Regions from separate parts of the Rhizobium sp. NXC24 genome, predicted to be linked through region 1. Evidence: riboswitches for the same ligand, from Rfam matches in the RefSeq annotation. Region 1 holds a riboswitch; the other holds the start of a gene.

Evidence for each region. Region 1 has a riboswitch for cobalamin ahead of NXC24_RS11575 (DUF1636 domain-containing protein). Riboswitches for the same ligand answer to the same signal wherever they lie in the genome.
Region 2: linked by a shared signal. The riboswitch ahead of NXC24_RS04390 (aromatic ring-hydroxylating dioxygenase subunit alpha) and the one ahead of NXC24_RS11575 (DUF1636 domain-containing protein) in region 1 are both predicted to bind cobalamin.

The regions. Positions count from the first base shown of each region.
Region 1 covers NZ_CP024311.1:2,346,583-2,357,308, reverse strand. Annotated here, with positions in the region: gene NXC24_RS11585 (alpha/beta hydrolase) at 112-711, shown strand; gene NXC24_RS11580 (FAD/NAD(P)-binding protein) at 1,079-2,494, shown strand; cobalamin riboswitch at 2,714-2,931, shown strand; gene NXC24_RS11575 (DUF1636 domain-containing protein) at 3,039-3,452, shown strand; gene NXC24_RS11570 (ABC transporter ATP-binding protein) at 3,463-4,242, shown strand; gene NXC24_RS11565 (ABC transporter substrate-binding protein) at 4,256-5,215, shown strand; gene NXC24_RS11560 (iron ABC transporter permease) at 5,281-6,291, shown strand; gene NXC24_RS11555 (DUF924 family protein) at 6,367-6,927, shown strand; gene NXC24_RS11550 (mechanosensitive ion channel family protein) at 7,098-9,728, shown strand; gene NXC24_RS11545 (response regulator) at 9,924-10,726, shown strand, end outside.
Region 2 covers NZ_CP024311.1:894,495-905,220, forward strand. Annotated here, with positions in the region: gene NXC24_RS04360 (DNA translocase FtsK) at 33-3,017, shown strand; gene NXC24_RS04365 (MOSC domain-containing protein) at 3,097-3,648, opposite strand; gene NXC24_RS04370 (FAD-binding oxidoreductase) at 3,701-5,131, opposite strand; gene NXC24_RS04375 (L-threonylcarbamoyladenylate synthase) at 5,166-6,140, opposite strand; gene NXC24_RS04380 (DUF6656 family protein) at 6,198-6,809, opposite strand; gene NXC24_RS04385 (ACT domain-containing protein) at 6,910-7,323, shown strand; cobalamin riboswitch at 7,540-7,744, shown strand; gene NXC24_RS04390 (aromatic ring-hydroxylating dioxygenase subunit alpha) at 7,846-9,090, shown strand; gene NXC24_RS04395 (hybrid-cluster NAD(P)-dependent oxidoreductase) at 9,093-10,181, shown strand; gene NXC24_RS04400 (GH25 family lysozyme) at 10,242-10,726, opposite strand, start outside.

The DNA of each region.
Region 1 (10,726 bases):
ATAGATTTTCTTTGCTTATGCAGATTTCGCTATCCGCCATAATAGGCACCGAATGGAGAAATTGTAAGCGGGCGGCTCAATGCAGCCATCGCTCGCATCCAGGAGAGCGCCGTGGTCGCGACACTGATTCTTCCGGGTTTAAACGGCTCCGCCGAGGGGCATTGGCAGCGCCATTGGGCGCGTGATAAGACCTCTGCGGCCATCGTCCGTCAGGCTTCATGGTCGAGGCCGGTGCTGGAACACTGGTTGGCGGCGCTGGAGAGAGAGTTGGAGCGGGTGGAAGAAGCCTGGCTCGTCACGCATAGTCTCGGATGCCTGCTTGCCGCAAATCTCGCAGATCGCCCCGCCGCCCGGCATGTGAAAGGCGCTTTTCTTGTGGCTCCCTGTGATCTCGACCGGACGGAGAGGCTGCATCCCGGCGCCATCGATTTCGGCACAATGCCGACTAAAGCTCTGCCATTTCCGAGCTTTGTCGTTGGCAGCCGCGATGATCCGTACATGGATTTCGTCGAGCTTCGGCATCATGCCGCGCGATGGGATAGTGAGCTTCATGATCTCGGCCATGCCGGCCACATCAATATCGCCAGCGGTTTTGGCCGATGGGAGCAGGGCTTCCAACTCTTTTCCGCGTTCACGAAGGGGGTCGAGGATCGGCAATTCAGGCGGGCAAGACCACCGTTGCACGACGTCCTGTGCGGGGCCATGCCATAAGCGTCGTCTTCCATGAAAAATGCGGTCGCAAGAAAGCGCTTGCTACCGGCGCATTTTCGCGCTTTCATATACGACTAAATAAGTAGACAATAGCGACAATGACATTTGTCGAGCCGTCAATGGCTCGATGTGTGTCCAGGTTGACGAAGGCAACGGGCTTCCTAGCTTGAATGGGAGCCCGCCCAGAGCATCCCGTCAGGTAGAGGGATGCCCTGGATTCAAGAACCAGAGCGTCCAATGCGTTTACGACGCGCGGCGCTCTAGCGGCCGAGCGTTTGATGGCCGCGAGCTGTGTGCGGGTCACAGGCAAAGTATCAGCGTGCCCTCAGAAAAGCATGATCGACCACCTCTTGCCCCAGGAGTTGATATGACGGTTCAGGGACTTTTTTCTGCCAGGGCAAATGCCTCGGCGCAGGCCTATGCGATGCCGCGCATCGCTGTCATCGGCCGCGGCTTTTCCGGCATGATGACGGCGATCGCCTTGATGAAGACGGTGCGGACGCCTTTTCATCTGCAGCTCTTCGACCCCAATTCCAGCGTCAGCGGCGGTCAGGCGTTGGCTTCCGGCCATAGCAGCGAAATCCTGAACAGCCGTGTGCGCGATCTCTCGGTTTCCGCTGGCGATCCCGATGATTTCAACGATTGGCTCTGTAGCAATGCCGCGTTCCGCAGTGCCGTGCCGGCGGCCATACCGGGCTTTTTGCAGATATTCGTCCCCAAAAGCATTTTCAGCGACTATGTGTACCAGCGCTTTTCCGAGGCATTGTCCTCGCGGCGGGATATTGCGGTGCAGGTCAGCGGCGAGACGGTGATCGGCCTTCGCCGCAGCCATGGCGACCGCTTTTTGGTGGAGAGCGCCGGCGCCGTCTATCCCCCGTTCGACACCGTGGTCCTGGCGACTGGTTACGGCATTGCCGATCACGAGCCGCAGAGCGGCGAACCGGTGGCGACGCCGACGACGGTCCGCGCCCGCCGCCTAGTGTCGCGCCCGCATACGGTCTTGCTCGGTAGCGGTCTGCGCGTCGTGGACCGGCTGCTGCAGATGCGCGACAACGGCTATGATGGGCAGATCACCATCGTTTCGAGACACGGCTTTCTGCCGCAGAGCCACACCCGCAGCAATGCCGATCCGGTCTTTCCTGCAGAAGCAATGCCCGGCAGTCTCAGCGAGATTGTGCGTTTTATTCGGCGGGCTTGCGAGAATGCGGAGGCGAGCGGGCAAAGCTGGCAATCCGTCATGAACGGCCTGCGCAAACATGCGCGCTCCCTTTGGCGCTCGCTGCCGGCCGGACAGAAGCAGCAATTCAACCGCCATCTGCGCGCCCTTTACGACAGCCATAGAAACCGTCTGCCGGAGGCTCTGTATGTCCGGCTGAGGCAGGAGCTGGCGGAGGGTAATACGCTGTCGCGTTGCGGGCAATTTCTACGGCGCACGCCGACCGGATTGATGCTGAAGCCGGCCGGTCAGCAGGGCGTGGAGCAGATCTATGCCGACGAGGTGATCGATTGCCGCTGCCGGGAGCCCGATCTCGATACGCCATTGATGCGGAGCCTGATCAACGCGGGCCTCGCCACACAGGATGAACTCGGTCTTGGCCTTGCTGTCGAAGCAACGGGCGCGCTTTCCACAGATGGCCGCATAATCGAGGGACTTTTCGCCATCGGCCCGCTGGGGCTCGGCAGCCTGCCGGACATCGATCTCGTGCCCGAGATCGTCACGCAGGCCTATGCGGCCGCCGAAGGCGTGGCGGCCCGGTTCTATCCGCAGTGCAAGGCGGTGTGATTGGGATTTTTGTCGCTCGCCTAAACTCGGAGGCGAGGTCATTTGCCATGTTCAACAGCCCTTATGAATACGAGCTTCGGCCTCATCGCCATGCCTTATTTTTTGATTGAAATTAGTAACGTAATAACATAACAAATGCGCTTGCCATTCACGCCAGCCGGAATTCGGGGACAAGTGCAGACCTCAATGACACTACCATTGCTCGCTTCGATTTTCTGTGAGATGAACCATACCGATGGTGCTGCCGCCGGAATCATCCGGAGGGCGGCTGAAAAGGGAACACGGTGCGGATTACCCATCAGGGGCCAAAACCGTGGCTGCCCCCGCAACTGTAAGCGGAGAGCGCGTTCGCGACATGCCACTGGCTTCATGCCGGGAAGGTGCGAACGGGCTGTGACCCGCGAGCCAGGAGACCTGCCATCGATGACGTCAACCGCAACGGACGGGGTGTTCCGATGGAAATTCAGTGGTTGGGCGAGGGCGCGTTTGTGTCCGCAGGCCCTATCTTGACTTTGCCTCCGGCGAGATCTCCGGGAGGCTTTTCATGGATACAGCGAGAGAGCAGACGCATCGGATCACCGTATGCACGAATTGCCGTCACGTCGGCGCGCCATGCCGTCCCGGTCTTGATTTGCTGAAGCATCTACAGGCCGCCATTACCCAGGCTGGCGCGGCACTTTCCGACGATTTCAGTCTGGAGGGCAGCGTTTGCATGGCCGGCTGCGATCGGCCATGCACCGTCGCCTTCCAGGCAACGGCAAAGGCGACCTACCTCTTCGGCGACATCGCGGGCGAGGCGGATATCGGGGCACTCGTCTCCTTCGCCGAGCTTTACCGCGATCGGCCCGATGGCCTGACAAGGGAAGGCGAACGCCCGAAAATGCTGGGCGGCAAGACATTGGCGCGCATTCCGGCTGCGATCGTTTCGGCCGAACGCCAAGCAACGCTCTTGCAGTAGGAGCGGGGTCATGCTGGAAAAATGCTTGCGACTGGAAGCTGACGGCGTCACCTGGGGCCCGCATAAGGGTAAACCGATCATCCGGGACATCAGCCTGTCCGTCAAAGCTGGTGATCGGCTGGCAATCATCGGCCCGAACGGGGCGGGTAAATCGACCCTGCTGCGCTGCCTCTATCGTGGTATCCGGCCGCAACGGGGTTGCGTGCGTCTCGACGGCATCGATCTCTGGTCGATCGGCCCGCGCGAGGCGGCGCAGCGTATCGCCGTCGTCCTGCAGGAGACGCCGGGCGATTTTCCCTTTAGCGTCCGCGATGTGGTGATGATGGGCCGCATTCCCCATCGCAAGGGCATGGCGCGTTGGAGCGAGGAGGATCATGCGGCGACCGCGGCAGCACTTGTCCGCCTGGAGCTCAAGGATCTGGCGCTCCGGCAATTCGCGTCGCTTTCGGGCGGCGAAAAGCAGCGGGTATTGATTGCCCGCGCGCTGGCGCAAGAGCCGGAGCTGATTATCCTCGACGAGCCAACCAACCATCTCGATATCCGCCATCAGCTCGAAATACTGGAGCTGCTGAAAGGCCTTGGTCGGACGATCATCACGACCTTGCACGACATCAATCTCGCCGCCGATTTCGCCACGCATGTCGCAGTGCTCGATTTCGGCCGTCTGAGCGGCCATGGCTTGGCAATCGAGGTTCTGACCGCCGAGCGCATCTCATCCGCATTCCGTGTCGAAGCGAGCCGTCAGGTCGTGGGCGACACATCCCATCGTTTTACGTTTTCTCTTCGATAATTTGGAGCCATCCATGTCTTTCCGCATGTCCTTGTCCGCTACCGCCTTGCTGCTCGGCACGTTCTTTGCCGGCGGTGCTTTGGCCGAGCCCGTCACCGTGCGTAGCTGCAATCGCGATGTCACTTTCGACAAGGCGCCGGAGCGCGCCGTTTCCAACGATGTCAACCTCACGGAAATGATGCTGGCGCTGAAGCTAAGGGATCGCATGGTCGGCTACACCGGGGTTTCCGGCTGGAAGACGCTGGATGAGAAGCTGCGGGACGGCATCAAGGAAATGCCGGAGCTGTCGCCGAAATATCCAACCAAGGAAGTGTTGCTCGGAGCCAATGCCGACATTTATTTCGCCGGCTGGAACTACGGCATGAAAGTGGGCGGCGAAGTGACGCCGGAGACTTTGGCGCCCTTCGGCATCAAGGTCTATGAGCTCACCGAATCCTGCATCTTCGTCATGCAGAAGAACAAGCCGACCATGGACGACATGTTCGTCGACCTGCTCAATCTCGGCAGGATTTTCCGTGTCGAGGATAGGGCGGAGGCCCTAGTGGCGGATTATCGCAAGCAGCTTGGCGGTATCCAGGCGAAGATCAGCCGTGCCGAGAAGCCGACCCGTGTTTTCGTCTATGATTCCGGTGAGGAAAAGCCCTTCACCTCGGGCCGCTATGGCATCCCGACGGCAATGATCGAAGCGGCCGGCGGCACCAACGTCATGGACAATGTCGAAAAGAGCTGGACGGAGGTCTCCTGGGAGCCTGTGATCGAGAAAAACCCCGAGGTCATCGTCATCGTTGACTACGGCGAAGTCACGGCGGCCCAGAAGATCGCATTTCTGAAGAACAATCCGGCTTTCAAGACCATCGACGCGGTGAAGAACGACCGTTTCGTCGTGCTTCCCTATGTCGAGGCCACGCCGGGACCGCGCAATATCGAGGCGATCGCAACGCTGGCGAAGGCTTTCCACCCGGAAGCGATGTAACGAACGACAATGCCGATCCGTCCAGTCGATCACTGAGCGGATCGGATCGCTTCCTGGATTTTCGCATGCGTATTGGCCTTCCCATTCTAATCCCTCTCCTGGTCGCTCTCCTCGCCATGTCGATCACGGCGGGCGTTTCCTTCGGTGCGGCACCGATCCCGTTTGCGACCGTCTGGTCGATCGTCGGCAACAAGCTGCATGCCAGCTTGTTTCCAATCACCTGGTCGGGCGGACAGGAAAGCATCGTTTGGGACGTCCGTTTTCCGCGCGTCATTCTCGCGTTGCTCGTGGGTGCCGGGCTTGCGGTCACCGGAGCTGTGCTGCAGGCTTTGACGCGAAATCCGCTGGCCGATCCGCATCTTCTCGGCGTTTCCTCAGGTGCCGCTTTCGGTGCTATCCTGGCGCTACTGCACACCGGGCTCATCCTTGGGCTACTGACCGTACCCTTATTCTCCTTCGCCGGCGCGCTACTCGCGATCGCCGCCGTAGCGCTGGTGACCCGGCTGACGCGCTCGCAATCAGCCGACCGGCTGATGCTGTCTGGCGTCGCCGTCGCCTTTGTCTTTACCGCGCTCGGCAATCTCCTGATTTTTCTCGGCGACCCCAGGGCGGCCAATACCGTTGTCTTCTGGATGCTCGGTGGTTTGGGGCTGGCGCAGTGGCAGCATCTGATCTATCCGGCCGGCGTGCTGCTTGTCTGCCTTGCCGTGCTGATGCTGAAATCACGGGAGCTCAACGCGCTTGCCATGGGCGATGAGACGGCAGCGACGCTCGGCATTGCCGTCTCGCAATTCCGCTTCATGCTGTTTGTTGTCACGGCGCTGCTGACGGGCGTCATGGTCGCTTTTTCGGGCGCGATCGGCTTTGTCGGACTGATGGTGCCGCATTTCGTCCGGCTTCTCGCCGGCGGCGACAACGTCCGTGTCGTGCCGCTTAGCGCCGCCTTCGGGGCACTGACATTGGTCTGGGCCGATATTGCTGCGCGGCTTGTCATGGCGCCGGAGGACATGCCGATCGGCATCGTTACCGGTCTGGTCGGCGGCATTGCCTTCATTCTGATCCTGCGAAAAAGGTGACCAACGGGCGGCGTTCACCATTGCCACCCGCCGCTCGTGGACCTATCTCCCGACGGGCATGCCGGGAGGGAGCGAATGGCCGCAGATCCGATTGTTTGTACGCCAGAGGAAGTGCTGAGCTTCTGGTTCGAGGAGTGCACGAGCGAGGATTGGTTCCGCTCCACCGTTGCTCTTGACGAAGAGATGCGCCGTCGGTTTCGCGACACGCATCTGGCATTGGCGGCTGGCGTGCCGGATCTGTGGTGCGTAACGCCCGAAAGCCGGCTGGCAGCGGTCATCGTCCTCGATCAGTTCGCCCGCAACATCTATCGCGGCACGCCGCTGGCCTTTGCGACGGATGGTTTGGCTTTGCAGGAGGCGAAAGAGGCTTTGCAGCTCGGCGCAGATCGAGGGATGCCGGCGGAACGACGGATATTCTTCTACTTGCCTTTCGAGCATGCCGAAGACCTGGCCGAACAGGATCGGTCCGTGGCACTTTTCCGTTCGCTCGGCCTTGAAGAGCAGATCGACTATGCGGTTCGCCATCGCGCCATCATCGCCGCCTACGGCCGCTTCCCGCATCGCAATGTCTTCCTTGGCCGGGTGTCGACAGAGGCTGAGAAAGACTATCTCGCCGAGCCTGGAGCAGGATTCTGAGGGAATAAAGGTGTAAATGCCTTTGTGTCGCCTTTCTTTGCCTTACAAGGCGTAGGCCAAGGGAATATGAAATTCGCAATCACAGTTTAGGAAGATCCGATCTTCCGTTTTTTCGTGCGGCGAATCCGTTTACTCGTCGCCGGCGACTTTACTGCGACGAGGAGCTTTGCTTGCGCCCGCTGAAACACCGTCTCCGTTTTTTGCCCGTGCTGCTTATGGGGCTGAGCGCAGCCATTGTTGCCGGCCCTTTGATGGGCGGGCAGGCTTTTGCGCAAAGCCAGCAGCAGGCACAACCGACGCAGCAACCGGAACAGCAGCCCGCAGGCCAAGCGCCGCAGTCGGCGCAGCTCGCCAACGGTTTGCTGGAGACTGCCGTTGCCGATCTCGCCAAGGCAAAGAAGGACTTCGCCTCGATCGAAGGTGACTCCAAGGAAGAGGGCGCTGATGACAATGCGCTGGTCGCCCTTTCCGGCCGGGCGGACGAGCTCAATCGCTCCGTAGCGGCGATTTCGGCGCGGTTGAAGCCGCGCACTACCGAGATTGACGCGCGCCTGACACAGCTCGGTGCGCCGCCCAAGGAGGGGCAGCCGCCGGAAGCCGCGATCGTTACCCAGGAGCGCGACCGTCTCAACGCCGAACGTTCGCAGATCAGCGCCGTGACTGTCGACGCCGACAATCTCGTTGCTGCGAGTAACCGGCTTGTGATGCAACTTGTCGAAGTGCGCCGCAAGCTGTTTGCCGAGACGCTGTTCAAGCGTACTGGCGTTTCCGCCACCACATTCGAGGATGCTGGAACGGCCTTTGTCAACGAGGGCGTAGAGTTCAGCACTGCCGTAACAAGCTGGATCGGCTTTGTCGTGAAGGCGAAGCTTGGGTCGCTTATGGCTGCCCTCTTCCTGTCGCTTGGTGCGGCGTTGATTTTTCTGTCCGGAGGCTACCGGTTGTTCCGCAGATATTATGTGCGGGACGAAAACATTGAAAATCCGCCCTATATTAGCCGCCTCTCGGTCGCCTTCTGGTCGACGCTGATCCGCACGCTGTCGCTGGTCGCATTCCTCGTTACGTCCTTTTTCTTCCTGTCGAATTTCAACGTGCTGCGGCCGGATATCGCGCCTGTCCTGGCCGCTCTCTTCGGCTTCATCGGACTGGTCTATTTCGTCGGCCGCCTGGCCAATGCCGTTTTTGCGCCCTTCAGGCCGCATTGGCGGCTCGTCAAGCTGTCCAACAAAGGTGCCCGCTCGCTGAGCTGGTGCATGCAGGCCATGGCCGTCGTCAACGGTCTTGATTATGTTTTCGACCGCATCAGCGAATCCATGGGATCGCCGGTTGTCGTCACGGTGGCGAAGAGCTTCTTTGCGGCTCTGTTGATCGGTCTTATTCTGATTGCCGCCTCCTTCGGTTCGCCGATCCTTGCAAAGAACGGCAATCCCGATGCTCCAGGCCGTCGTTGGCCGCATGGCATGGCGATCATCCTTCGGGTGCTCGGTACATTGCTGATCTTCACGGCTTTTATCGGCTATGTCGGCCTGGCGCGCTTCATTGCAACGCAGTTGATCGTCACCAGCGCCGTTCTGGCGACCATGTATCTCGGCTTCCAGCTCGGCAAGTCGGTGTCGAGGCAGGGCGTTTTTGCCGAGACGATCATTGGACGTTTCCTCGAAAGCCGTTTCGCGCTCGGCGACGTTGCGCTCGATCAGGCTGGTCTCGGGGCCGGCCTTGCGACCTATGCCGTCGCGCTTATGACCGGCATTCCGCTGATCCTGCTGTCCTGGGGATTCCATATCCAGGATCTGGAGCTGATTGCCTATCGTCTGTTCACCGAAATCCGCATCGGCAACATGTCGATTTCGCTGGTCGGCATTTTCGCTGGCGTTCTGCTCTTTGCCGGCGGTTATCTCGTGACGCGTTGGTTCCAGCGCTGGCTGGACAGCAACGTCATGGCGCGCGGCCAGGTGGACTTGGGTGTCCGCAACTCTGTGAAGACCGGCATCGGCTATCTCGGCGTAGCGGTGGCGTCTATCATCGCCATTTCGGCTGCCGGCATCGACCTGTCGAGTCTGGCGCTCGTCGCCAGCGCGCTCTCGGTCGGTATCGGTTTCGGCCTGCAGAATATCGTGTCGAACTTCGTCTCGGGCCTGATCCTGTTGGTCGAGCGGCCCTTCAAGGTCGGCGACTGGATCGTCTCGGGTACCTCGGAAGGCATCGTCAAGCGCATCTCGGTACGCGCCACTGAGATCGAAACCTTCCGCAAGCAGTCGATCATTGTGCCGAATTCGGAGCTGATCAACGGCTCCGTCGGCAACTGGACGCACCGCAACCGCTTGGCGCGCTCTGAAATCCCGGTTTCCGTCAGCTTCGATGCCGATCCGCAGAGGGTGATGGACATTCTGCTGGAGCTGGTGCGCGACATCCCGAAGGTGCTCAGAAATCCCGAGCCGCATGTCGAATTCCTGCGCATCGGTCCGTCCTCGCTCGATTTCGAAATGCGCTTCTATCTCTCCGATCTCTCCGACGGCATGGAAATCCGCAACAATCTGCGCATCGATATTCTGAAACGGTTTCGGGCGGAGGGGATTGCTATTCCCTATCCGCATCAGGAGCTGCACATCGTCCGCGACAGCAAGCGCGGCAGGCAGACCGATCTGCTGGCGACCACCAATCTGGCCGACTCCGCAGATGGGCCGGAAGTCGTCAATGAAGATGTCGTGAAAGACATCGCTCCGCAGGTCGAAGAGGAACTGCCGGAGCCGCTGGAGGTCAGGAGCGGCACTCGTCGTCGCGGCAAGGCATCTGCCCAGTGATGTGATCGCACGGCGTGGCAGCGGGCGAGGGCGGTTGATGACCTTATCCGAGCGGCAACGTCCAGAGTATAGTATATGAGAAGGCGGCCGGCGGTCGTCTTTTTCATTTATGGGAAACCAGTCGACTTAATAAATATTCAAGTGCTTTGCTGTAGAAGTTTCGAATGGGGCCGATTTCTATTAGCAGGTTTAATCATGCCATTTTTGGGTATTTCGGGAATGCAGTATTCCGGCGGCTCTCTTGCTGGAGCGCGCATTCTTCTCGCTGAGGACTCGAATGTCTTTACGTCGATGATCAGCACGAAGCTGAAGGAACTCTTCGATATCGACATCGAAATCTGCAGGAATTTCGAAGAGTTGCAGTTTGCTTACGACAAGTCGTCGGAGCCGATCCGGTTGGCGATCTCCAACATCAATCTGCCGGGGGCAGAAAAGGGCGAGGCGCTGGAATATCTGATCGATCTCAGCATCCCGACGATCGTTTTCACCGGCACGTTCCAGGAAGGCATGCGCGACGAACTGATTGCGAAGGATATTGTCGACTATATTCTCAAGGACAACATCTTCGCCGTCGATCTGCTGGCCGAGTCGATCTGCCGATTCCTGACCAATCATCGTCATCACGTGCTGATCGTCGACGACAGCGCCACGGCGCGTGCGCTGCTGTCCAGCCGTCTGAAGCGCTATAATTTCCGTGTCAGCGTCGCCGAGAACGGCACAAAGGCGCTGGAGATCCTGAAAGCCAATCGCGACATCGGCCTGATGGTTACCGACTACAACATGCCGGATATTGACGGTTTCGAACTGACGCGTCGCATTCGAGCCAGTATCGGTTCGCACGAGCTGCGCATCATCGGCGTTTCATCCTCTACCAATCGGCTCCTATCGGCGCGTTTTCTCAAGGCCGGCGGCAATGATTTCATCCTGCGGCCGTTCATCGACGAAGAATTCTATTGCCGCGTGAACCAAAACCTCGACACGCTGCTGCAGATCCAATC
Region 2 (10,726 bases), 1.5 Mb from region 1:
TCGGCAATATCAATGACTGGGTTGCAGGTCTCATGCGTCTTTCTCGAACGAACATTTCGAATGCGGCAACCGGCTTCCAGCAGGAGGGTGAGCCGGACCCGGAGCAGGTCGCAGAAGAGGCCCGCCGGGCCGAGCAGATCGCTGCCCGCCGCGCATTCCTGGAAGAAAAGATCCGCAATGCGCGCGAAGCAAAGCGGCGCGCGGAAGAACAGCGCCGTGCCGAGGAATTGCGGCATGCCGAAGAAGCTCGCCTGCGAATCGCCGCCGCGCCAAAACCTGTCGTGGAGGCCTTGCAAGCCAGCACGGCGGCAAGCGGCCCCATCATGCCTGTCACGCCGCACGGGATCTCCGCAGAGGAGCTTGCCTCGCCCGGCTGGCAAAACGCCTTCCTGATGGGACCGAACGTCCGTTTCACCCGCACGCGCGAGACCGAGATCATCAGCCGGCGTCCGCCCGTGGAACCTGCGCCCACCTCGGCGCCCGCGGCCGTCAACCACGCCGCAATGCGCGTCATTGAGCCGCCGGTGCCCGAATCACATGGCTCTATCGATCGTCCGCAGATGGACCAGTCGGCAGAATTCCAACTGCCGCCATGGGAAGACATGCCGTTCGTGGGTGAGACCTTCAAGCCTACCGTAATTCAGAAATCTCCGGCGATGCAGCCGGACGCATTGGAGATGACCGTCATCGCTACCGCATTCCATAGAGCTCCCGCGATCGCGCTGGATGCCTCCTCGTCGCTGCCGAAAGTTGAAGAATCAGTCGCCGCGCCTGTGGTCGAATCGCGGCTTGCCCATCTCTCGGATTTCGCCTTCTGGGACGCCATGCCCTTCGATGGTGAATTCCTCTCCGCCATCAAGGGCAAGCCGGTCCAGCCGATGCTCGTTCCTGAGATCCAATCTGAGGTCGAATCGATCGTCGCGAAATTCCGCGTCGTCGAATGCCGCCGCCCGTCGCCTGCCGTAGACTCACCGCTACAGACCGAAATTTTAACGGCCGTTGCCTCCGCCGCACCTGCTCCGGCTATGGAGCCGGCCCCGGTCGGCGCATTCGTGATGGACGAGCTTGCCGCGCTCGAAGCTGCGGTACTGGCGCCCTTTGTGCCGGCCTCGATCGAGGCCGCAGCGCCGGTCGAAGCGGACGCAAAGGTGACGGAACCTGTCGCGTTCATCCCGCCCGCCTTCGTCACCGCAGTATTTGCCGGTGAGGCAGAGGCCATTGTCGAGGTTCAGCCGGCTGCGGCTCCGAGCCTGCCTTCTCCGGCTCCGGTCATGGTCGTCGCGCCGATACCGGTTCGCACGCCGGCGCCGGCTGCGGCCGCTCCCATGGTTGAAGCAAAGCCGGTCATTCCCGCCGTCGAAGCTGCCAAACAGCGTCTGATCGATCCGCCGCCGCCGCAGATTACACCGCGCAGGGCTAATGCCTTGGCTCTTCCGGAATGGCGGCCGATCGCCCGCAGCGGTGAGGGTGAATATGAGCTCCCGCCCCGCGAACTGCTGCAGGAGCCTGCCGCCCGGACCGGCGTGATCATGACGCAGGAAACGCTGGAGCAGAATGCCGGCCTTCTAGAAAGCGTGCTCGAAGACTTCGGCGTCAAGGGCGAGATCATCCATGTCCGTCCAGGTCCTGTGGTAACGCTCTATGAATTCGAGCCGGCCCCCGGCGTCAAATCCTCGCGCGTCATCAATCTCGCCGACGATATCGCTCGCTCGATGTCGGCTCTGTCAGCCCGCGTCGCCGTCGTTCCCGGTCGCAATGTCATCGGCATCGAACTGCCGAACGTCACCCGGGAGACCGTCTATTTCCGCGAAATGATTGAGTCCGCGGATTTCGAGAGGAGTGGCTACAAGCTGGCGCTTGGCCTCGGCAAGACGATCGGCGGCGAGCCTGTCATTGCCGAACTCGCCAAGATGCCGCATCTGCTCGTCGCCGGCACCACCGGTTCGGGCAAGTCGGTCGCCATCAACACGATGATCCTGTCGCTGCTCTATCGTATGACGCCGGAGCAATGCCGCCTGATCATGGTCGATCCGAAGATGCTCGAACTCTCCGTCTATGACGGCATCCCGCATCTGCTGACCCCGGTCGTTACCGATCCCAAGAAGGCCGTCATGGCGCTGAAATGGGCTGTGCGCGAGATGGAGGATCGCTATCGCAAGATGTCGCGCCTCGGCGTGCGCAATATCGACGGCTATAACAGCCGCGTCGCTTCCGCCCGTGAAAAGGGCGAGACGATCCATGTCATGGTCCAGACCGGCTTCGACAAGGGCACGGGTGCCCCGATCGAAGAACAGCAGGAAATGGACCTGACGCCGATGCCCTATATCGTCGTCATCGTCGACGAAATGGCCGACCTGATGATGGTTGCCGGCAAGGAAATCGAAGGCGCGATCCAGCGTCTGGCGCAGATGGCGCGCGCCGCAGGCATCCACCTAATCATGGCGACGCAACGTCCCTCGGTCGATGTCATCACCGGTACGATCAAGGCAAACTTCCCGACCCGCATCTCCTTCCAGGTGACCTCGAAGATCGACAGCCGCACCATCCTCGGCGAGCAGGGCGCTGAGCAGCTCCTCGGCCAGGGCGACATGCTGCATATGGCCGGCGGCGGGCGCATCTCGCGCGTCCATGGTCCCTTCGTTTCGGATGAAGAGGTCGAAAAGGTCGTCGCACATCTGAAGACTCAAGGGCGGCCGGAATATCTCGATACGGTCACCGCCGACGAGGAAGAAGACGACGAGGAAGAAGACACGGCTGTCTTCGACAAGGGCGCCATCGCCTCGGAAGACGGCGACGATCTCTACGAACAGGCGATCAAGGTGGTCATGCGCGACAAGAAGTGCTCGACCTCCTACATCCAGCGCCGCCTCGGCATCGGCTATAACCGCGCTGCCTCGCTCGTCGAGCGCATGGAAAAGGACGGTCTGGTCGGCCCCGCCAACCATGTCGGCAAGCGTGAGATCATCTCGGGCAACCGCAATGGCGGCGGCAATTCGGGCCAAGACGATTTCGATTGATCAAGCAGGCTGCAAGGCTAGCGCGACATGAGAGCGGCATAACGAGGCGGCTTTCCAACGGAAGGCCGCTTCTTTTTTATCAGACGCGCTCGAGCTTGATATGCGGCAGCGGCGGCAGCTCGACGCGGATGGCGTCATCGGGTTGCACGCGGCCACCCTGCGAGACGATACCCATGATGCCAGCCTTGCGGATCAGACCTCCATCGGCATCTTTATCGAGCACCGCATGCAGCAGGCCCTTCTGGAAATCGTCGATTTGCTTGCACGGGTTGCGAAGCCCAGTCACTTCCACGATCGCTTCCTCGCCGATATGCAGGCGCGCCCCTTGAGGCAGGGAAAGTAGGTCGATCCCTCGGGTCGCTATATTCTCGCCCATGTCGCCCGGAGCAACAGAGAATCCCTTTTCTGTGAGTTCGTCGAACAGCTCCTCGTGGATAATATGCACTTGACGCAGATTGGGTTGCGTCGGATCGACCGCGACGCGCGAGCGATGCTTTACCGTCACCCCCATATGCGCGTCGCCTTCCACGCCGAGCCCCGTCAGCAGTTGAATGTGATCCTTGTTCTGCTTGCTGAAACTATGCACGCCGCTGCTGCTGACTGACGTCACATATACGCGTTTGTCGCCCATGCCGAACCCTTCCATAGCGTGTTGCTACCCGTTTAAGGCAGCCAACCGGCTCTCAGATCTTGAGGACTTTTCCCGGATTCATGATCCCTGCCGGGTCGAACGCCGTCTTAATCCGGCGCATCAGATCCATCTCGATTTCAGGGCGGATCGAAGCCAGTTCGTCGCGCTTCAATTGCCCGATGCCGTGTTCGGCGGAGATCGAGCCGCCATGTTGCAGCACCAGCCCGTGCACGATCTTGTTCATTTCGCGCCAGCGGCCGATGAACTCCGCCTTGTCCGCTCCCACGGGCTGCGAGATGTTGTAGTGGATATTGCCGTCGCCCATATGGCCGAAAGCGCAGATGCGGGCGCCGGGCATGGCGGCCATCACTGCCTTCTCCGCCTCGTGCATGAATTTCGGGATCTGCGCGACCGGCACGGAGACGTCGTGTTTGATCGAGCCGCCCTCCGGCTTCTGCGCGTCCGACATGCTCTCGCGCATGTGCCACAGCGCCTTTCGCTGCGCCTCGGAATTGGCGATGGTCGCATCCTGAATCAGGCCGGCCTCGTAACCTTGCTCCAGCAGCGTCGTCATCATCCTCTCGGCGGTCTCGGCCGAATCCGATGTGGAGATATCGATCAGCACATACCAGGGATGCACTGTTTCCAGCGGATCGCGCACGCCCGGAATATGGCGAGCGGTGAACTCGACGCCGATGCGCGGCATCAGCTCGAAGCCGGTCAGCGCCGGGCCGCAGAGGCTGGCCGCATTCTTGAACAGTGTCAGTGCGTCTTCGGTCGATTGGATACCGGCAAAAGCCACCTGATGGCCAAGCGGTTGCGGGAAAAGCTTCAGCACCGCGCCGGTGATAACGCCGAGCGTTCCCTCGGCGCCGATGAAGAGGTCGCGCAGGTCGTAACCGGTATTGTCCTTCTTCAGCCGCCGAAGACCGTTCCAGATTTCGCCGGTCGGCAGCACCACTTCAAGGCCGAGGCAGAGCTGGCGCATATTGCCGTAGGCAAGAACGGCCGTGCCGCCGGCATTGGTGGAGAGATTGCCGGCGATGCGGCAGGAGCCCTCGGAGCCGAGCGACAGCGGAAACATGCGGCCATGCTCTTCCGCCGCTTTCTGCACATCAGCCAGGATGCAACCACCATCGACGATCATGGTATTGCCGACCGGATCGATGTCGCGGATGCGGTTCATGCGCTCCAATGAGAGGATGATGTCAGAGCCGCCCTCGCGTGGTGTCTGGCCACCGACAAGGCCGGTATTACCGGTCTGCGGCACGATGGCCGTGCCGGTCTCGCTGGCGAGCTTCAGGATTGCCGAAACCTCTTCTACCGAGCCCGGCTTCAGGAGCAGGGGCGATGCGCCGCGATAGAGCCCGCGATTTTCGATAAGATGCGGTGCGATCTCCGCAGGGTCCTGCACGGCATGCTTTTCGCCGACGATCGCGGCAAAGCGATCCAGAAGGGCGGAGGAGGGGGCGGAGCTGCTCATGGCGTGTCCTTTGCCGATGTGTCTTTGACCGGATTTACTCTCTGGGCGCGGCCGCGCGGCGCAGGCGGTCGTTGATGGCTTCGCCGAGGCCTTCGTCGGGAATGCTGGAAAAGGCGATCATTGCCGCGCCGCTGCCATCGGCGCGTTTCATGAAATCGAACAGATTGGCGGCGGCTTCCGCAAGATCGCCGGATGGGCTGAGATCGAGCACCATGGCCGCGTTCTCCGCACCGGCAATGTCCGGTCGCCCAAAACGGATCAACGCCTCGCCCGGTAAAACAGCAGTCGCATCGAGCCGCACCGCAGCACCTGGCGCATAGTGCGAGGCAAGCATGCCTGGCGCTTCAATGGCCGGCGAGGCGCCGTTCTTGCGCTTGAGCGGCTGACCTGCGATCCGCTCGATCTCCTCAGCCGCGAGGCCCCCCGGCCTCAGCAGGCGCATCTCCCCGTCCTCAACCTTGACGATCGTCGATTCAACGCCGACAACCGAAGCGCCGGCATCGAGGATGAGTGTAATCCGTTCGCCGAGATCGTCATGAACATGATCGGCGCTGGTGGCGCTGATCTTGCCGGACGTATTGGCGCTGGGGGCGGCGAGCGGCCGGCCGAAGGCGCGGATCAGCTCGCCAGCAAAACCCTGCGGCACACGGATGCCGATCGTATCAAGCCCCGCGGTCGCCAGCGGATGGATATCGCTTTCCGGCCGCAGCGGCAGCACAAGGGTCAACGGACCGGGCCAGAAGGCTTCGGCCAGCTTCCGCGAGATCGGGTCGAAGATCGCATGGCGTTCCGCCATGGCGAGATCGCTCATGTGGCAGATCAGCGGATTGAAGCGGGGCCGCCCCTTGGTCTCATAGATGCGGGTGATAGCAGCGGGATTGGTGGCATCGGCGGCAAGCCCATAGACCGTCTCGGTCGGCAACCCGATCGGCAGCCCCTCGGCAAGCGTTTCCGACGCCGCAGCTATAGCCGTTTCGGGATCCTGGAGAATGTCTATGTGTCGCGCCATGGCCTGACCGTTGTAGTTCAGGCCGTTCTTATGCTTTTCAAGTTTGGGGATCAATGATCAAAGCTGGCGAATGATGTCGCGGAGCTGTTCGTTGCGCGCGCCAAGCAGCAACACGTTGCGGATGGCGATCTGCGGATCGTGTGTGTGGAAGAGTACGCCGTTGCCTCGGACCTCGCGGTTGATCGTCAGTTTCTTTTCCGGCGATTCCTGATCCGGCAAGACGGCGACGGCAAAATACATCCGCGAATATTTCAGGCTGATATTTTCGAAGAAATTGTCGTTCTGCCCGATGCGGGCAAAGAAGTTGGCGATGTAGAAGGCCCAGCTCACCTCTTCATACTGCGCAAATTGCGTTCGCGCCGCAGTGACATGGCAATAACCGAGATGCGGCGTGTCCTTCAGCGTGTGATGGAAGATCAGCTTCGGAAAACGAATCGATTGGTGAAAGCTGTTCAGCCGATCGTGGGTCTTTTCGCCAGCATTCCGCAGCTTATTCGCCGTGCGCTCGGCCACTTCCTCATAGCTGAGATAGCGCCGCTCTTCGGCCAGCCAATGCGCCCTGTCGCGGGTGATGCGGCCGGTGCGCAGGAATTCGCTATGGGAGGCCGCCGGCAATTCCGGTTCCGGTTCGGCGGGCTTCTTGGCGTCGAAATATCTGAGCTTGGCCATGGCGGCACTCTCGGTATGGGTATGGATAGCAGTTAATAGATCGCCTAGCTTGAGCCGGGCTTAAGCGCGCCACGCTGGGATGTTTGGAAGGATCAGAGCCATGCCGGGTATCACCGAACTCAAACTGCTGATTGCGAGCATGAAGCCAAATCTCATTGAAGGCGAATTCGTCTTTTGCTGCGTGCCGCCTTCAATGCTGACAGACTATATCCATTTGAAGCCGATCGGAATGTTCCACGAAAAAGAGGGAATGACGCTGATCCTTCCGATCGAGGCCGCCCGGCAGGCGGGGCTTCCGGCTGAACCCGCCATGCGAATGATTAGCCTAGACGTCCATTCCTCGCTGGAGGCCGTGGGCTTGACGGCGGCCTTTGCTATGGCACTCGGAAGCGAGGGCATCAGCGCCAATGTCGTTGCGGCCTATTATCATGACCATATCTTCGTGCCGATCGCCGATGCCGAGCGTGCCATGGCGGCATTGAAGGCGCTCTCCGCCGGACAAGATCGTCCCTAAAATTCATCGCCCATCGCTCTGTCGCAATCAAGATAAAGCGTCATGGAGCGCAGAATGGTTCACACGGACGATCGTCTTGCCGGGACCGAGCTAATAGTTTGAATTGGTTCGTATTATCGCGACAAAATTCGCGTCATTTCCAAGCTTCATCTCACCTGTCGCCAATTTCGAAGCCGATGTCGCATTGCAGCAGAGCGACGCGTGAGGCGGGAGCTATGATGACCTCAATCTCAAGGTGCCGTCTATTAGGGAGGCGGAGAATTGGGAAGCCGGTCAAAATCCGGCGCTGCCCCCGCAACGGTGGTGGAGTGAGGCATGGCAGATAAAGCCACTGGGTCGAGAACAACCTGGGAAGGCGCCATGGGGTCCTCTTGAGGACCGCTCCAGAGCCCGGAAACCAGCCTTGGGGACGACAGATTTCACTGACCGCGGCGGGCAGTCGGGGGGTAATGCGTTGGGCTGTTTAAGGCCGGCCGGTGCATGTCCTCTGCCTACTGCCTGGTATTGCACGAGGATAGGCACATGGATATCGGCACCGACGTTTTGCGACAATTGAAGAACCGCCGCCAGGGTTTCAGCCTGGAGCAGGCCTTCTACACCGACCCCGATTATTTCAAGCTCGACATGGAGATGATCTACTATCGCGACTGGCTGTTCATCGGCCATGATTGCGAAGTGCCGCGGGCCGGCAATTATTTCACGGTCCAGGTCGGCGATTATCCCGTCGTTATCGTCCGCGGCCGGGATCAGGTCATCCGCGCCTTCCACAATAGTTGTCGCCACCGCGGCTCGCGTGTCTGCGCATCCGAGCGCGGTTCTTCGGCCAAGCTTGTCTGCCCTTACCATCAGTGGACCTACGAACTCGACGGTTCGCTGCTCTTCGCCCGGCAGATGGCGGAGGATTTCGACAAGAGCCAGTTCTCCCTGAAGCCGGTTCACTGCGAGAGCGTCGGCGGCTACATCTTCATCTGTCTGGCGAAAAACGCCCCGGATTTCTCCCCGGTCCGCGCCGCGATCGAGCCTTACATGGCGCCGCATCGCATCGGCGAGACGAAGGTCGCCTTCCAGAGCACCATTATCGAAAAGGGCAATTGGAAGCTGGTATGGGAGAACAATCGCGAGTGCTATCACTGCGCCGCCAATCATCCGGAGCTCTGCCGTACCTACCCGGAAGCGCCGACCATCACGGGTGTACAAGGTGCGATGAACGATCCCCTCATCACTGAGCACTGGCAGCGCTGCGAAGCCGCCGGCTTGCCGAGCCAATTCAAGATCGCACCCGATGGTCAGTTCCGCGCCGCCCGCATGCCGCTGATCGAAGGGGCTGAAAGCTACACCATGTCCGGCAGGCGCGCCGTCAAGCGGCCGCTATCGCCTGACGTCACCATCAACAATATCGGTGCGATGATCCTGTTCCATTACCCGACAACGTGGAACCATCTTCTCGGCGACCACGCCATTTCCTTCCGCGTGCTGCCGATCAGCGCCGAGGAAACCGCGGTCACCACCAAATGGCTGGTGCATAAGGATGCGGTAGAGGGCGTCGACTATGACCTCGAGGAACTGACCCATGTCTGGACGGAAACCAACGATCAGGACCGTCGCATCGTCGAGGAAAATGCCTTCGGTATACGCTCGCCGGCCTATGAGCCCGGCCCCTATTCGGAACTCCACGAGGGCGGCGTCATGCAGTTCGTCGAGTGGTACTCGAATTTCATGATCAACCGGCTGCAGGGCGATCAGGCCAAGCTGTCGGCGGTTGCCTGAGTATGAACATGACCATCTCTCTCCGTCATCAGCACCTGGATCAGATGCAGCCATGGAGCGACAGGCAGCATCTGCTCGAATGCCTGTCGGCAACGCCGGAAGCGCCCGATGTGATGACCTTCACATTCCGCTCCGACAAGGATAATTGGTTCCGCTATCTGCCGGGCCAGTTCGTAACCCTGGAACTGCCGACGGCGCCCGAGCCGGTCATGCGCACCTACACGCTTTCCTCGACACCGTCGCGGCCCTTTTCCGTGGCCGTCACGGTGAAGGCGCAGAAGGACAGCATCGGCACGCGCTGGATGTTCGAGAACCTGAAGCCCGGTATGCGCATCAAGGCTTTCGGCCCGCTCGGCGATTTCAGCCACATCCGTCATCCCGGCGAAAAATATCTCTTCGTTTCGGCCGGCTCCGGCATCACGCCGATGATGGCGATGACGCGCTACATGGCCGACACAGGGCCCTTGTCGGACATCACCTTCGTCAATTGCTCGCGCAGCCCCGCCGACATCATCTTCCGCTCGGAGCTGGAATATCTCGCCCGCTTCATGCCGAACCTCGATCTCGGCTTCATCGTCGAAGGCTGCGGCCGCACCGATCTCTGGTCGGGGCTGAAGGGCCGCATCGACAAGGCAAAGATCGGACTGCTCGCGCCAGATTTCATGGAACGCACCATCTTCTGCTGCGGCCCTGAAGTCTTCATGGATGCCGTCCGCTCCATGCTGGAAGCCCACGGCTTCGACATGGCGCGCTACCATCAGGAAAGCTTCCAGCCGGCGCAGGCGGCAACGCCGCTGGCCGAAGTCAGCGATGACGCGTCGATGGACGCGGCGACCTCGATCCGCTTCACCATGGCCGGCAGGGATGTCGCCTGCGCCCCAGGCCAGACGATCCTGCAGGCCGCGCGCGGCGCCGGCGTACGCATCGGTGCTGCCTGCGAATCCGGTCTCTGCGGCACCTGCAGGGTGATGAAACTGTCGGGCGAGGTCGAGATGAACCATAATGGCGGCATCCTCGACGACGAAATCGACGAAGGCTACATTCTGGCCTGCTGTTCGCGGCCTAAAACGGATGTGCAGATAGAAGCCTAAGCCTTTTGAATCGAGACTACTTATCCGCTATCGGGCGGCTCCCGCCCGATAGCGGATGCGCTAGAAATCCTGATAATTCAACTCGTTGATCTCGACCGTCTTCGGCTGCGTTGCGGCGGTGACGATTGGGTCGACCATCAGCGAGACGAGCGTCTGCAACGGCGCGGTACAGCTTGGTCCCTTGGCAATGATCATGGGTGCAGGTTCCGGCTTTGCGGGCAGCAGATCGCCCTGCGGCCAGATCTTGGCGAGCTGCACCTTCGTCATCGCCACGACATTGACATCGATATCGGTAAGCGTCCCCGGCACGCGGTAAGGACAGGCCTTCTCCGAGCAATTGTCGGATGAGGAGAATTGCCAGAGCGCATAATTGTCCCAATTGCCGAGCGGGAAGGTGCCTTTTACATCCGGCTTGTAGCGCGCATACCACAGCGGCAGCCGCGACAGGATCGGATAGTCCTCGCGATGATCGGCAATATACCGGGCGGTGTTGTGATTGGTATAGAGAATGGGATAGCGGCCGGTTCTCACCTTGATGTGACCGA